One region of the Mesorhizobium sp. M0478 genome, then DNA from elsewhere that is predicted to be linked to it. Evidence: predicted binding sites of a transcription regulator. Region 1 holds the regulator's gene; each other region holds the start of a gene.

Region 1 (5,322 bases):
CGCTACGCCCCGGAGCGGGTCAGGCTCTCGGCGCGGACCGTTCCCGCCGATATGACCGCCGGCTCCCTGATCACCGGCTATGCCAGGCTGTTGCCGCCGACCGGTCCGGTGCGGCCGGAGAGCTACGATTTCTCCTTCGACAGCTATTTCACCGGTATCGGCGGCAGCGGCTTCTTTCTCGGCAATCCGAAAACCATTGCTACGCAGGGACCGCCGCCGCTGACCGCACGGCTCTCCTCGGCAATCGAGAACGCGCGCGAAAACATTGCCGACCATATCAGGGGCAAGATCGGCGGCGCCGAAGGCGAGATTGCCGCGGCGCTGATTGTCGGCGTGCGCGCCGGCATCCCGGACGAGGTCAACGAAGCGATGCGGCGCACCGGCATCTACCACATCATCTCCATCTCCGGCCTGCACATGGCGCTGGTTGCCGGCACCATCATGGCGTTGCTGCGTGGCGCCTTTGCGCTGTTTCCCGTTTTCTCTTCGCGCCGGCCGGTGAAGAAATATGCGGCCGCGGCAGCGCTTGTCTCGATCGCCGCCTATCTCGTTATTTCAGGCGTCGTGGTTGCCGCCGAGCGCAGCTTCATCATGCTGGCGGTCATGCTTGTCGCCGTGCTGTTTGATCGCGCCGCACTCACCATGCGCAATCTGGCGATCTCCGCCATTGCCGTCATCCTGGTGTCGCCGCACGAGGTGGTCGGTCCCAGCTTCCAGATGTCGTTTGCCGCCACCGCCGCCCTTGTCGGCGCCTATGCCGGCTGGGCCGATTACCGCGCCGACAAGGTGAGAACGCCGCCGGCAAAGCGCTCCTTCGTCGGCTTCCTGTCGCGAAAATTCGCGCTGGCCATGGGCGGCCTCGCCATGACCTCGATCATCGCCGGCAGTGCAACCTTGCTGTTCGCCATCTGGCATTTTCAGCGTGTGTCGCCGCTCAGCCTGATCGCCAATCTGGCCGTGATGCCGATTGTTTCGTTGATCGTCATGCCTTTTGCCGTGCTCAGCGCACTGGCGATGCCGTTCGGCGCCGACGGGCCGTTCCTCTATGTGATGGGCAAGGGTCTGATGGCGATGATCGCTATATCGGCCTGGATTTCCGAGCGCTCGCCGGTCGACGCCGTCGGGCTGATCTCCATCCGCTCGGTGCTGTTGGTGGCGGTCGCCCTCGTCATCGCCACCATGGCCACCACCTGGCTCAGGTTGGCGGCCGTGCCTTTCGCGCTGGCCGGCCTGTTGACGGTGCCGCAGGTGCTTACGCCCGACGTGCTCATATCCGAGGATGCGCATCTGGTGGCCATGCCGATCGGTGGCGGCGAACTCGCCCTCAACCGCGAACGCTCCAACGAATTCACCACGGACAATTGGAAACGGGCGCTGCGGGCCGAAACCATTATCCCACCTGAGATTTTCGAGTCAACAGATACGCGGTTCGATCTCGATCCGCTCGATCTGCCGCCCGGCTCGCCCTTCTATTGCACCGGCGATCTCTGTATCGCCCGGCACCCTTCCGGAGCCATTGTAGCGCTTGCGAAAGACCGCAAGACGGCGCGGCCGGCCTGTGCCTTCGCGAGCCTGATCGTCATCGATGACGCCACCGCCTACAATCCGTGCCGCGACCCGCTGGTGCTGGTCGTGACGAAGAAACAGCTGGCCCGCGACGGCAGCGCCGCCGTCTTCTTCGATCCGCAATCGGCAGCTGCAGCGCCAACCATCCGCTTCGCCGTCGACAAGCCGTATCGCCCCTGGCACGAGCAACGCCGCTTCTCCCGCGAAGCGCGCGGCCTGCCGCCTTACAACCAGCGTGAAAAGTACAAACCCAAGCCGGCTCAGTAGCGCCGGATCAATCCGACAAGCTTGCCCTGCACCTTCACCCTGTCCGGTCCAAAAATGCGGGTCTCGTAGGCCGGGTTGGCGGCTTCCAGGGCGATCGAGGCGCCCTTGCGGCGGAAGCGTTTCAGGGTCGCTTCCTCATCGTCGACCAACGCCACCACGATCTCGCCGGGGCTGGCTGTGTCGGCATTGCGGATGATGACCGTGTCGCCATCGAAAATGCCGGCCTCGATCATCGAATCGCCCTTGACCTCGAGCGCGTAGTGTTCGCCGCCCATGATCATATCGGGCGGCACCGAGATCGAATGGGTCTGATGCTGGATGGCGTCGATCGGCACGCCGGCGGCGATGCGTCCCATAACCGGGATTGAAATCGCGGAAACGGCATCGTCATTGCCGGCCGACATCGAACGCGACGGCGAGCCCGGCTTGATCTGGCGGCCGAGACCGCCTTGGCCCAACGCGCCTTGTCCTTGGCCGCCTTGCCCTTGGCCGGTTTGACCAAGACTGCCCTGAATGACGCTCGGCGAAAACTTCCTCGCCGCATTGAGGCCTGGTGCGATCGAGTCGGGCAGCCGCAGCACTTCCAGCGCGCGCGCCCGGTTCGGCAGCCGGCGAATGAAACCGCGCTCCTCAAGCGCCGTGATCAGGCGGTGGATGCCGGACTTGGAGGCGAGGTCGAGCGCTTCCTTCATCTCGTCGAAGGACGGCGGGATTCCGCTCTCCTTCAGGCGTTCATGGATGAACATCAGAAGCTCATGTTGTTTGCGCGTCAGCATCGCGGCCCCCAAGGGTTCTGAAACCAGAATCAGAAAAAACAAACCCAGAACAAACACTATCTGTTCCAGTTGTGTTCCGCAACCTTTTAAAGTTTAATGAATGTGTTGACGTTTTGTTCAGCGTGACGTTCGGCACCGCGAGCGGCGCTCGTAGTCGTTGGCCGGCAACGGGGTGAAACGAAGACAAAGTGCCCTGCGTCGTCGGCTACGATCGCCGCTTCCTTTTCGGACGGGGCTGCGCAGCATCCGCGCCGGGTTCACTCTGGGCATAGACCTGCAGCGTGTAGCCGATGTGAGCGGTCATCAGAGTTTTCGCACGTTCGACGTCGCGATCGAGGGCCGCTTCCATCAGGGCGGTATGGTGTTCGATCGCCACGGCGTCGCGCAGGGCCGCCACGGCCTTCCGGTGGCCATCCGTGCGGCCGGCGGCGGCGCGCAGCGTCGGGGCCAGACCCAGAAAGCGGTGATGGCGATGCAATTGGTCGGAAATCGTCGCATTGAAGCGCAGCAGCCAGCTGGATGTCGCGGCACTGAGCAGCGCCGCATGGAAGGCATCGTGTTTTTCGTACCACGCGTCGACCGCATCATCCGATGGATCGTCGAGAACAGACCCGCACCGTGAGAGACGATAGTGGGCGGCAACGACCGCGTCTTCCCACTCACGATCGCCCTCCTCGATCGATTCCACCAGCAGGGGCAGTTCGACCACCAGCCGCGCACGCGCCAAATCCTCGAGCTCCGCCCGAGAGACGGGAGCGACCGCAAACCCGCGGTTGCTGATGGCGGTCACAAGCCGTTCCGCCTCCAGCCGCGACAGCGCCTCGCGCAACGGCGTCCAGCCGATGCCGTAGGTGTTGCGCAGCGTGCTCAGCTTCAACGGCGCGGCAGGCGCCAGCCGGGTCGCAAGAATATCGCGCCTGAGCAGGCGATAGGCCGCTTCCGTCCTCGAGGTCTGCTCGTCATCCAGCATCGTGATCCATCAGACATAAACGCTCGGCGGATCATTATATATCAAAGCCTTTCAATGGGTGAATTATATATAATGTTTGACAGTTCAAGGGCGACCACTCAAGATCGCCGGCATGTTTGGGCGGCAGGCTCCGCCGCGCGCGTTTGTCCATGGAGGGGCGCCGGATCATGAGCACGACACCCGATCTCGCTACAATCGAAGCAATGGATGCCGCCGATCCGCTGCGCTCCATGCGCGAACGCTTTGTCTTGCCGCAAGGCGTGATTTATCTCGACGGCAATTCCCTGGGCGCCGCGTCAGCGGTCGTCTTCAGCGAACTGCAGCAGGCCGCCACGCAGGAATGGGCGCACGACCTCATTCGCGCCTGGAACACCGCCGGCTGGTTCAACATGCCGGTGGAACTCGGAGATCAGCTCGGGCGACTGATCGGCGCGGCTGATGGGCAGACGGTGGTCTGCGACACAACCTCGATCAACATCTACAAGCTGCTGCACGCAGCGCTCGGCATGCGGCCGGATCGGTCGGTCATCGTTGCCGAGGGCGACAGTTTCCCGACCGACCTCTACATGGCCGAAGGCGTCGCCTCGACCCGGCCGGGAACGCGGCTGCGGCTGGAGGGCGTCGACGCGGCCGCAATCGAGGAGCTGATCGACGACAGCGTTGCCGTCATCCTGGTCAACCACGTCAACTACAAATCCGGCCAGTTGCGCGACATGGCGGCGCTGACGCGCAAGGCACATGACGCCGGCGCGCTGATCATCTGGGATCTCTGCCACACGGCCGGCGCCTTGCCGGTCGAACTTGACCGTGCCAATGCCGATTTCGCCGTCGGCTGCACCTACAAATACCTCAATGGCGGCCCGGGCTCGCCAGCCTTCATCTACGCGGCCGAGCGCCACCATGACGATGCCCACCAGCCGCTCAGCGGCTGGTGGGGCCATGCGCGGCCCTTTGCCTTCGAGCAGGGCTTTGCCGTCGGCAGCGGCATTCGCCGCTTCCTGTGCGGAACGCAGCCGGTGCTGTCGATGCGGGCGCTCAAGGGCGCGCTCGATATCTGGAACGACGTCGATATGGCGGCGGTGCGCAGAAAAAGCATCGCGCTGACCGACCTGTTTATCCAGCTCGTCGAAGCCAGATGCGGCGCCTACGGGCTTGAACTGGAAAGTCCTCGCGACGGCAGCCAGCGCGGCAGCCAGGTGTCGTTCCTCCATCCGCATGGCTATCAGGTGATGCGCGCGCTGATCGAGCGCGGCGTGATCGGCGATTTCCGGGCGCCGTCGACCATCCGTTTCGGCTTCACGCCGCTCTATGTCGGATATGGCGATGTCTGGCAGGCGGTCGAAGTCCTGGAGGATATTCTGCGCACCGGCGCCTGGCAGGACGCCCGCTTCGCGGTGAAGACCGCGGTCACCTGAGGAACTAGAGCAATTTCAGGAAAAGTGTGAAGCGGTTTTCCGTCCGCAATTGCGTCAAATCAAAGGGCTAGAGCATTTCGCCGTTTACGTTAAACGGTGAAATGCTCTAGAGCCGGGTGCGGACCGTCCAGAGCTCCGGAAACAGCACAACCTCCAGCATCTTCTTCAGATAGGAGGCGCCTGAGGTGCCGCCCGTGCCGCGCTTCAAGCCGATGATGCGCTCGACCGTGGTGACGTGGTTGAAGCGCCAGCGGCGGAAGTAATCCTCGAAGTCGACCAGCTTCTCGGCCAGTTCGTAGAGCATCCAGTAGCGCTGCGGGTCGCGGTA
Region 2 (5,322 bases), on a different contig from region 1:
TGTTCTGGACGCCGTATTTCCAGGGATCGACCATCTGCATGGCCGTATTGGCGGCCTGTGCGTTGCCGGCGGCAATCGTCGGTCCCTCGGAGCGGACATAGTCGTCGCTGGTGCAGCCGCCGGCGAGGCCGGCGATCAGCAGGGCGATGCATGATTCCACGCGCATGGCTTCAATCCTTCGGCAGGTCGAGGAAATGCCCGACGGTGGTGACCGCGGCCGGCTGTGCCGTACTGCCGCTGGCCATTGCCACTGCACGATTGGCTTCGGACGATTTCACTTCCTCGGTGTTGTTGAGGAAATAGTCGACATTGCTGGCCGGCTGCGTGCCGTCGGTCGGCTCGAGCAGCTTCTTCGACGGATCGACCGGCTTGACCAGATAGGGGGTGACGATGATCACCAGATCGGTCTCGCGCCGCTGATAGGATTTGGAGGAGAACAGCGAGCCGAGCACCGGCAGCTTGCCGAGGCCGGGGAGACGCGACGTGGTGATGTCGTTCTGTGACTGCAGCAGGCCGGCGATCATGAAGCTCTGGCCGTTCTTCAGGTCGACCGATGTTTTGGCGCGGCGCACGATAAAGCCCGGCACCGAGATATTGCCGATATTATAGGAGGCCGAAGCATCGATCGAGGACACTTCCGGCGCTATGTCGAGGCTCACCAGCCCGTCCTTGAGAACCGTCGGCGTGAAGTCGAGGCTGACGCCGTATTTCTTGTAGCTGACGGAAATCTTGCCATTGTCCTCGGAGACCGGGATCGGGAACTCGCCGCCGGCGAGGAAGCTTGCCGTCTGGCCCGAGCGGGCGATCAGGTTCGGCTCGGCCAGCCGCCTGGCAAGACCACGTTCCTCCAGCGCCTTGATGGCGACGTCGATCGACAGGCCGTTGGACAGCAGCCGGCCGATGATCTCGCCATTGCCGGCTCCCGGCACCGAGCCCGGCTCGATGGTGACGTCGCGCCCGCCAATGCCGTAAGCAAAATTGGCGCTGTATTTGGCGCCGAGATCCTGTCCGGCCTGGCGATTGATCTCGACGAAGCGGACGTTGAGCTGAACCTGCTGCGAGGACGAGATGTTGACCGAATTGATCACTTCTTCATTGCCGGAGAAGCGGCTGGCGATCTTGCTTGCCTTCTCGGCGGCGACCGCGTCATCGGCCTCGCCCGACAGCACGACGCGGCCATTGGCCGAGCCGACCTTGATCTTGGCGTCCGGCACGCTGGCGCGAATGGTGCTGGCCAGCTGGTCGGTGTCCAGCGTCACCTCGATGTCGACGGTGCCGACCAACTGCTTGTTCTCGTCGAACAGCGCGATGCCGGTGGTGCCGAGATTGTTGCCCAGCACATAGAAGGATTTGTCGGTCAGCGGATTGACGTTGGCGATCTCCGGATCGCCGATGACGATCTGGTAGAAGGCGGCATTGGTCATGACCGTCTTCGGCTTGCCCTTGGCTACCTTGATCGACGCATTCGTTGTCGACGAGACATGGACGATATCGTTGTCGGCCTTGGCTGGCGCACTGAGGCCGAGCATTGCGGCCGCGGCCAGGCAAGCCCCCACCGCAAGCGCCCGCATTGGGCGCAGCCCTTTCGTAGTTCGAAATGCATGAAGTCCCGACATCTGTCCCGTCCCTCGCCCGGTCCCCACCGGCAGTTATTGCTGGTCCCGCGCAGGAACCTGGTATTCTTCGACCTGCGTGCCGCGCGTCACGATGATCGTCTTGAATTTCGGCTTCTCAGGCTCCTTGGTCGCGGCAGTGAACAGCGCGCCGGCAGCGGCCTGGACGCCGGAGGCGACCGATCCGCCGAAGGACGAGATGGTGGTGACGCCGTCCTTGGCGGCCCCTCCGTCTGCGGCCGAGCGGAGCGACAGCGACAAGGTGCCGACGGTGCGGGCAAGCGCCACTTTCTGCGCGCCTTCGGTCGTCACCTCGATGGTGACGGAATTGGCGATCTGCGGTGTGGTCTGGCGCTCGTCGGCGCCCTGCCCCACGGTCAGCACCTTGGCGTCGGAGACGACGATCTCGGAGGTAACGGTCGATCCGGCAGCGCCCTGCGCGTTCTTGGCCACTTCCTGGATTTCGCCCGCATCGCGTGTCAGCACCACGTCGACCCGGTCGCCCGGCATGACGAAGCCGCCGACACCGGCGATCTCGTCGGTGCGGATTGTCACCGCCCGCATGCCGGGCGTCATCATGTTGGATAGCGTCGCGCGGCCGTTCGGCCCCGACAATTTGCTGATCAGCACCGGCTCGTTGATCTCGATCGGCGACAATACCACGCGGCTGCCTTCGGCGAGCAATGCATTGACTGTGGTGAACGCGCCCTGCGGCACCGAATCCTCGGACCATGGGATTTCGCTGAGCTGCGCCCGGTCAAGCTCCATGCCGTAACGCAACGGCGCGTTGGCCACCACGATGGTCTTGAAGACGATCTTGGGGACGGCGGGCGCCGGGATCGACGCCGTTTTCTCTTCGGCATCGGCCTTGGCCTGGCTTTTCACCCAGAAATCCGCGGCAAAGATTGAAATCGCGCCGAAGACGGCAGCGATGCCAATCATCGTTATGGCCTTGCCCCTCACAACCAACCCCTGACATTCGTGGTCTTTTGTTTTGTTGAGGCGACGCTAGGCCGCTTTGTTAAAGATTCAGGAATCGCGCCCGCTCCGCACGGACCTATTTCCGCCAGCTTGGTTATCGAAAGGTTTTAGGATAAGAAGGGTTTAATCCCCGAACGTAACAGGAACTTCCGTCGCTTGGCGCCGAAAAGCGTGGCAGTATCGACGGGTGATTCGCGGCACCGGATTCTATGGCAGGCATGGACGACAACAACGATCTTTTCGGCAATCTGGAAAAGCAGCCCCAACCGGCTCGGACACCGGAGCGCCCGGCCGACCCGCTGGTGCAGGCCACGAAGCGTCCTGCCGCGACCAAGGACGGCAGCGAGGGCTATAGCGCCGCCGACATCGAGGTGCTGGAGGGGCTGGAGCCGGTGCGGCGCCGTCCCGGCATGTATATTGGCGGCACCGACGACAAGGCGATGCACCATCTGTTTGCCGAGGTCATCGATAATTCGATGGACGAGGCGGTCGCCGGCCATGCCACCTTCATCGATGTCGAGCTGTCGGCCGACGGGTTTCTGACCGTTACCGACAATGGCCGCGGCATTCCGGTCGATCCGCATCCGAAATTCAAGAAGCCGGCGCTCGAAGTCATCATGACGACGCTGCATTCGGGCGGCAAGTTCGATAGCAAGGTCTATGAGACCTCCGGCGGTCTGCACGGTGTCGGCGTCTCGGTCGTAAATGCGCTGTCGGACCATCTCGAAGTCGAAGTCGCGCGCGGTCGCCAGCTTTACCGCCAAAGGTTCTCGCGCGGCGTTCCGGTGAGCGGGCTGGAGCAGCTCGGCGAAGTGCACAACCGGCGCGGCACCAAAATCCGCTTCCATCCCGACGAGCAGATTTTCGGCAAGGGCGCCGCCTTCGAGCCGGCGCGGCTCTATCGCATGACCCGCTCGAAAGCCTATCTGTTCGGCGGCGTCGAGATCCGCTGGAGCTGCGACCCATCGCTGATCAAGGAAAAGGACCAGACGCCCGCCAAGGCGGAGTTCCATTTCCCCGGCGGCTTGAAGGACTATCTCAAGGCATCGCTTGGCGACGACTTCCAGGTGACCCGCGAGATCTTCGCCGGCAAGAGCGAAAAACAGGGCGGCCACGGCTCGCTGGAATGGGCGGTGACCTGGTTCGGCGGTGACGGCTTCGTCAACTCCTACTGCAACACCATCCCGACCGGCGAAGGCGGCACGCATGAGGCCGGCTTTCGCAATGTGCTGACGCGCGGGCTTCGGGCCTATGCCGACCTGGTCGGCAACAAGCGCGCCTCGATCGTCACCTCCGAAGACGTGATGATCTCGGCGGCAGGCATGCTGTCGGTGTTTATTCGCGAGCCGGAATTCGTCGGCCAGACCAAGGACAGGCTGGCAACGATCGAAGCCATTCGCATTGTCGAGACCGCCATCCGCGATCCCTTCGACCACTGGCTGGCCGACAATCCGCAGGAAGCCTCCAAGCTGCTGGAATGGGTAATTGCGCGCGCCGACGAGCGGGTGCGCCGGCGCCAGGAAAAGGAAGTGTCGCGCAAGAGCGCGGTGCGCAAGCTGCGCCTTCCCGGCAAGCTCGCCGACTGCACGCAGAATGCCGCCGCGGGCGCCGAACTGTTCATCGTCGAAGGCGACTCGGCCGGCGGCTCGGCCAAGCAGGCGCGCGACCGCGCCAGCCAGGCGGTGCTGCCGCTGCGCGGAAAAATCCTCAACGTCGCCAGCGCCGGCAACGACAAGCTAGCCGCCAACCAGCAGATTTCGGACCTGATTCAGGCGCTCGGCTGCGGCACGCGCTCGAAATACCGCGACGAGGATTTGCGCTACGACCGCGTGATCATCATGACCGACGCCGACGTCGACGGCGCTCACATAGCCTCGCTGCTGATCACCTTCTTCTACCAGGAAATGCCGAACCTGGTGAATGGCGGCCATCTCTATCTGGCGGTGCCGCCGCTCTATTCGATCCGGCAAGGCGGCAAGGTTGCCTATGCCAGGGACGATGCGCACAAGGACGAGCTGTTGCGCACCGAATTCACCGGCCGCGCCAAGGTCGAGATCGGCCGCTTCAAGGGCCTGGGCGAGATGATGGCCGCGCAGCTCAAGGAAACCACCATGGACCCGAGGAAGCGCACGCTGCTCAGGGTCGATGTTATCGACGCCGTGGCGGCGACCAAGGATGCTGTCGACGCGCTGATGGGCACCAAGCCGGAAGCCCGCTTCCGCTTCATCCAGGAACGCGCCGAATTCGCCGCGACGGAAGTGCTGGATATCTGAGCGCCGGCCAACTCTTCGTTTTGACGCAGTTCCGGGCGGAAAACCGTTTCACACTTTTCCTGGAACTGCTCTAGCCTGCGCTTCCGATACGGAGACCAGCTTGTGATCTGGGCGCGGCTGAAGAGCTACTTCGAAACTAGTTTGGCGGGCCTGACGCAGCCGACGCGCTCGGATTGGATTTTCGCCCTGCGCACGGTTTCGGCCGGTCTGATCGCGCTTCTCGCTGCTTACGCGCTAAAACTCGACCACCCGCAATGGGCGATGATGACGGTCTTCATCGTCGCCCAGCCGGTCGCCGGCATGGTGCTGGCGAAAGGTTTTTACCGGCTGCTCGGCACGCTGGCCGGTGGACTTGCGGCGATCGGCATCACCTCGGTTTTCGGCACCAATCCCTGGCTGCTGGTCACGGCGCTGTCCGTCTGGATTGGGCTGTGCACGCTGGTTTCGTCGCTGCT
Region 3 (5,322 bases), on a different contig from region 1:
GCCCTGGGCGATGATCTCGCCGCCATGAATGCCGGCGGCCGGACCCATGTCGACGACATAATCGGCATGCAGGATGGCGTCCTCGTCATGCTCGACGACGATCACCGTGTTGCCGATGTCGCGCAGATGCTTGAGCGTGTCGAGCAGGCGGGCATTGTCGCGCTGGTGCAGGCCGATCGACGGCTCGTCCAGCACATAGAGCACGCCGGTGAGGCCGGAGCCGATCTGCGACGCCAGCCTTATGCGCTGGCTCTCGCCGCCCGACAGCGTGCCGGAATTGCGCGACAGCGTCAGATAGTCGAGGCCGACATCGTTGAGGAAGCGTAGGCGGTCACGGATTTCCTTGAGAACGCGCACCGCGATCTCGTTCTGCTGGTCGTTGAGATGTGGCGGCAGTTCGGTGAACCACTGGTCGGCCTTGCGGATCGACAGCTCTGTGACTTCGCCGATATGCTTGCCGGCGATCTTCACCGCCAGCGCTTCCGGCTTCAGCCGGTAACCCTTGCAGACCGGGCAGGGCGTCGCCGACATGAAGCGCTCGATCTCCTCGCGCATCCAGGCGGATTCGGTTTCCTTCCAGCGCCGTTCGAGATTGGGAATGACGCCCTCGAACGTCTTGGTCGTCTTGTAGGAGCGCAGGCCGTCATCATACTGGAAGGTGACCTCGCGCTCGCCGGTGCCGCGCAGGACGGCTTCCTTGGCCTCTTCGGTCAGGTCTTTGAACTTGTCGCCGAGCTTGAAGCCATAGGCTTTGCCCAGCGCTTCCAGCGTCTGGGCGTAATAGGGTGAGGTCGACTTCGCCCACGGGCTGACGGCGCCGTCGCGCAGCGAGACGTTTTCGTCCGGCACGATCAGGCTGGCGTCGATGGCGCGCTGGTTGCCGAGGCCGTCGCAGGTCGGGCAGGCGCCGAACGGGTTGTTGAACGAGAACAGCCGGGGCTCGATCTCCGGAATGGTGAAGCCGGAAACCGGGCAGGCGAATTTTTCCGAGAACAGGATGCGCTCATGCGTCTCGTTCTTCGATTTGTTGACCGAGTCCTCGCCGGTTTGGCTGGCGTCGAGCGGCCGGTCGGCGAACTCGGCCACCGCCAGCCCTTCCGCCAGCTTGAGCGCCGTTTCGATGGAATCGGCAAGCCGTGTCGCCAGGTCGCCGCGCACGACGATGCGGTCGACGACGACATCGATGTCGTGCTTGTACTTCTTGTCCAACGCCGGCACATCGGCGATCTCATAGAAGACGCCGTCGACCTTGACGCGCTGAAAGCCCTTCTTCTGCAGCTCCAGCAGTTCCTTGCGATACTCACCCTTGCGGCCGCGCACGATCGGCGCCAGCAGGAAAAGGCGCGTGCCTTCCTCGACCGCCAGCACCCGGTCGACCATCTGTGAAACCGTCTGGCTCTCGATCGGCAGGCCGGTCGCCGGCGAATAGGGGATGCCGACGCGCGCGAACAGCAAGCGCATGTAGTCGTAGATCTCGGTGACGGTGCCGACCGTCGAACGCGGGTTCTTCGACGTGGTCTTCTGCTCGATCGAGATGGCCGGCGACAGGCCGTCGATCTGGTCGACATCCGGCTTCTGCATCATTTCGAGGAACTGGCGCGCATAAGCCGACAGGCTCTCGACGTAACGGCGCTGGCCCTCGGCATAGATGGTGTCGAAAGCAAGCGACGATTTGCCGGAGCCCGACAGGCCGGTCATGACGATCAGGCTGTCACGCGGCAGGTCGAGATCGACATTCTTTAGGTTGTGTTCGCGTGCCCCGCGAATGGAAAGGTATTTATGGTCGGCCATCGCCGGTCGCCGCCTCAGGTCTGGTGTCAGTGGGATCGGCGGGTTTTCCCGGCCATTCCCTATGTAGGTATTTTTGCCGCCACGTCGAGAGACGCCACACTTCTCGACCAAAGCCGTTTAACCGTCTTTCGCGCGAACGGGCAAGCGGAAAGAACAAAGACCGAACACGCTCCTGACAAAGCTGTGCAGAAACTGACAAGGGTGTTTCAGAAACTGACCCTGACGTAAGCTCCCGACGATCACATTTTCCGTAACCGGCTATTCAAGGTTGACGCCGTCGAATCAGGGGCGCACTCTGCCGGAGTCAACGGAGCCGGCCGTCTTTGATGGCCTCGCCGCCCATAGCGGCCTGCGAGACGCCGCAGGTTTTTGCGATTTGTGCTTCGGATTGACACCAGTCGCAACGGACATAGGAGCGGAGCATGACGCCACCGGATAGTCCCTTGAGGCTCCACCTGCTAGTGGAGCCGCGGCGGGCATAAGTGCCAGGTAGTTTCAAGGCATTGGAGTGTATGCGTCCAAACGAACGCATCGCGTCAGTCCAACAAACCACCAGACAAACCGTGACCTGCCGAATCCCACAAAAATCAGAGACGGCTAGTCGGATCGTCGGCTGAATGCCGCGAAGCATCCGAAATCAAAGTCGGTATAACACTACCGGCAGTTTGGATTTGGAATCCAAGAAAAGCCCCGACCGTTAGCGGAAGCAACGGCGGGGCTGTTCTTTTGCGAGGAAGTCGTCGGCGCAGGCTTTCTCTCCCGTATAGTAGCTGGGAGAAGGGGCTACCGGCGCGTCGGCTTGATCCCACCCGTGCCGACATCGACAGTGATGCTGCCGGAAATCTTGACATCGGTGTCGCCGATCTTGAACGTGCCGTTCTCGCCGGCAGGCAGCGCGTCGTCCGGCTCCGGCTGCGGCGCGGGCTTGGCGATGCGGTAGTCGCCGGTCACGCCGGGCAGGGCGCCTTACCGCGACGTGCTGGTGCTGCCCCCGGCAAAGGCCATGCTCGATGTCGCCGCCGTGATGGCAATGGCTATGGTCAGTCTGTTCAGGTGGTAGCGCATGGCAAGACTATAGTGCCGCGCTCAAGGCGAGGCCAGACCAGCGGCGTTGAAATTGAGGGAACACCGGCCTGCATTCAATCCGCCGATCAGGCCGCTGCCTGCTTGCGGGTGTCGAAGACGTGGTCGACGAGGCCCCAGTCCTTGGCCTCCTTCGCGGTCATGAAGAAATCGCGGTCGAGCGTGCGTTCGACCTCTTCGTGGGTGCGGCCGCAATGGTGAGCGTAGAGGTCGGCCATGTGCCGCTTGGTGCGCAAAATGCCTTCGGCGTGACGCTGGATGTCGGAGGCCTGGCCCTGGAAGCCGCCCAAAGGCTGATGCAGCACGATGCTGGCATTGGGCAGCGCGATGCGCCGCCCCGGCGTTCCCGCCATCAGCAGGAAGGAGGCCATCGACGCGGCAAAGCCCATGCACACGGTCGACACCGGGCAGCTGACATATTGCATCGTGTCGTAGATGGCGAAACCGCTGGTCACCACGCCGCCCGGCGAGTTGATGTAGAGCGAGATCTCCTTGTCGGGATTGTCCGATTCCAGCGACAGGAGCTGGGCGCAGACCAGCGCCGACATGCCGTCATTGATCTCGCCATTGACGAAGATGATGCGCTCGCGCAGCAGCCGCGAGAAAATGTCGAAGGCGCGTTCGCCGCGGCTCGATTGCTCGATCACCATCGGCACCAGATTGGCAAAGCCGCTCATCTCATTGTCTCCGTTTTGATTTTTCCGGTTCAGGCGGCGCGCAGCAACAGGCGTGGCGCGTTGGCGGCGACAGGCCGCTTGGGCTTGTATGCGCGCAGCCAGAGCCGGCAGCCGGCGCCGGCCATCGCGACCGCAGGCGTCAGGACAAACCCGTCATGGACGATGCGCAGATGCGTGCCGCCGGAAACGGTGCGGGCGAGTGTGAAGGTGACGATGCTCCCCAGCTCCTCGCGGTCGGCGTCGCCGGAACGCTCGCGCCAGGAATAGCGCAGCAGGCGCCCCGGTTCGGCGTCGAGCACTTCGCACTCGATCGGCTTCTCAGGCCCGGCAAAGGCAAAGCGGCTGCCGGTTTCCGGATTGATGTCGTTCGGCATCATCCATTCCGCCAAGAGGTCCGGCACGGTCAGTGCCCGCCACACTTTTTCCGGTGCGTCCGGCAGATCGCATTCGAAGGCGAGGGCATCTTTGGCGGTCTGCGTCTGCTTTTCGTCGGTCATTGGTCCATGTCCTTCAAAACGACCTTCAGTCTTTCGATGCGCTCCGGCCAGAATGCGCGGTAGCGTTCGATCCAGCCGAGCAGCGGCTCGAGCCCTTGCGGATCGGCGCGATAGTAGGCGTTGCGGCCGGCGCGTCTTTCGCTGACCAGGCCTGCGCCGCGCAGCACGGCAAGGTGCTGCGACACCGCCGGCTGCGACACGCTCATGCCGGTGCGCAACTCCGACACGCTCATCTCGCCGGAAGTCAGCCGCTCGTAGACGGCGCGTCGCGTCGGGTCGGCCAGGGCGCGAAAAATCTCTGCTTCGATCATGGCAAAGCATAAGTCGATACTTATCGATTTGGCAAGGGGTGTTTTGAATGCTGCGTATTGATTGGATCCTGCCGGGCCTCTAAGCCGTGGGGAACAAGATGGGCCGATCATCGCGAGGCAGGAGTAGTATTTATGAATTCCAACGTCGATCTTTCGTCCGCCGAGAACCTCAACGAGGCTCTGAGGCTCTATCGCCGCCTCGTACTCGGTATAGGAGCGATCGCCGTCATCGGTTTCGTGGCCGTGATCTTGTTGGCCAAGCTGGGTACGGCGCTATCGCCGCCATACGGGATTTACGTCTTCGGCGAAGGATTGGGGACCTGGGGCCTGATCGCGGTGGTAGCGGCGCTCGTCGCTCAGGTGTGGTGGCACGGGCGCGCGATCGGGAAATTGCTGAATGACCCGGCTCTGAAATCTGAACCTGCAGTCGGGCTGATGTCGGCGCCAACCGTGATCGCACAGCGCGCCCATGGCATGGGCATGGAGTGGAGCGGCTTTTTCGGTCCGTTGCGGCCAGCTAAAAAACGGCGCTGACGACACCGCTTCTCGCCCCTGCGTGTCAGCTAAATCCACGCGCCCGCGTCGGCGATTGCTGCCATTCCTTGACAATCCGTGGTTAACAGTATAGGAACGAAAAGGGAACAAAAACCTTGTGGGAAAAGCCAGCCGCGGCAAGCCAGGATTGTGCGCGGCCTGTAAGGTGAACGACTTGAAATTTGTTTCGGATGAGCACGGAGAAGTGTCATGGCGGGTAGCGTCAACAAGGTCATTCTGGTCGGTAACCTCGGCGCGGACCCTGAAATCCGCCGCCTGAATTCCGGTGATCCGGTCGTCAACATCCGCATCGCCACGTCGGAAAGCTGGCGCGACAAGAACTCCGGCGAGCGCAAGGAAAAGACCGAATGGCACAACGTGGTCATTTTCAATGACCAGATCGCCAAGGTCGCCGAGCAGTACCTGAAG

What was found. The regulator LexA, encoded in region 1, represses DNA repair genes until DNA is damaged. The targets are predictions, from matches to a motif close to TGTTCNNNNTGTGTTCNG.
Region 2: parE (DNA topoisomerase IV subunit B) is a predicted target of LexA. The motif match lies at 2,725-2,742, and genes of this name have one in related genera.
Region 3: uvrA (excinuclease ABC subunit UvrA) is a predicted target of LexA. The motif match lies at 1,941-1,958, and genes of this name have one in related genera.

Annotation. Positions count from the first base shown of each region.
Region 1 covers NZ_JAMYRH010000012.1:16,168-21,489, forward strand. The annotation lists gene NKI64_RS24395 (ComEC/Rec2 family competence protein) at 1-1,833, shown strand, start outside; gene lexA (transcriptional repressor LexA) at 1,827-2,609, opposite strand; gene NKI64_RS24405 (GntR family transcriptional regulator) at 2,815-3,579, opposite strand; gene kynU (kynureninase) at 3,747-4,994, shown strand; gene kynA (tryptophan 2,3-dioxygenase) at 5,101-5,322, opposite strand, start outside.
Region 2 covers NZ_JAMYRH010000011.1:60,741-66,062, reverse strand. The annotation lists gene NKI64_RS23585 (hypothetical protein) at 1-166, opposite strand, end outside; gene NKI64_RS23580 (type II and III secretion system protein family protein) at 171-1,571, opposite strand; gene cpaB (Flp pilus assembly protein CpaB) at 1,650-2,555, opposite strand; gene parE (DNA topoisomerase IV subunit B) at 2,813-4,867, shown strand; gene NKI64_RS23565 (FUSC family protein) at 4,970-5,322, shown strand, end outside.
Region 3 covers NZ_JAMYRH010000007.1:298,447-303,768, forward strand. The annotation lists gene uvrA (excinuclease ABC subunit UvrA) at 1-1,791, opposite strand, end outside; partial or broken gene NKI64_RS19085 (hypothetical protein) at 2,575-2,796, opposite strand; gene NKI64_RS19090 (ATP-dependent Clp protease proteolytic subunit) at 2,943-3,551, opposite strand; gene NKI64_RS19095 (SRPBCC family protein) at 3,581-4,048, opposite strand; gene NKI64_RS19100 (ArsR/SmtB family transcription factor) at 4,045-4,359, opposite strand; gene NKI64_RS19105 (hypothetical protein) at 4,492-4,893, shown strand; gene ssb (single-stranded DNA-binding protein) at 5,104-5,322, shown strand, end outside.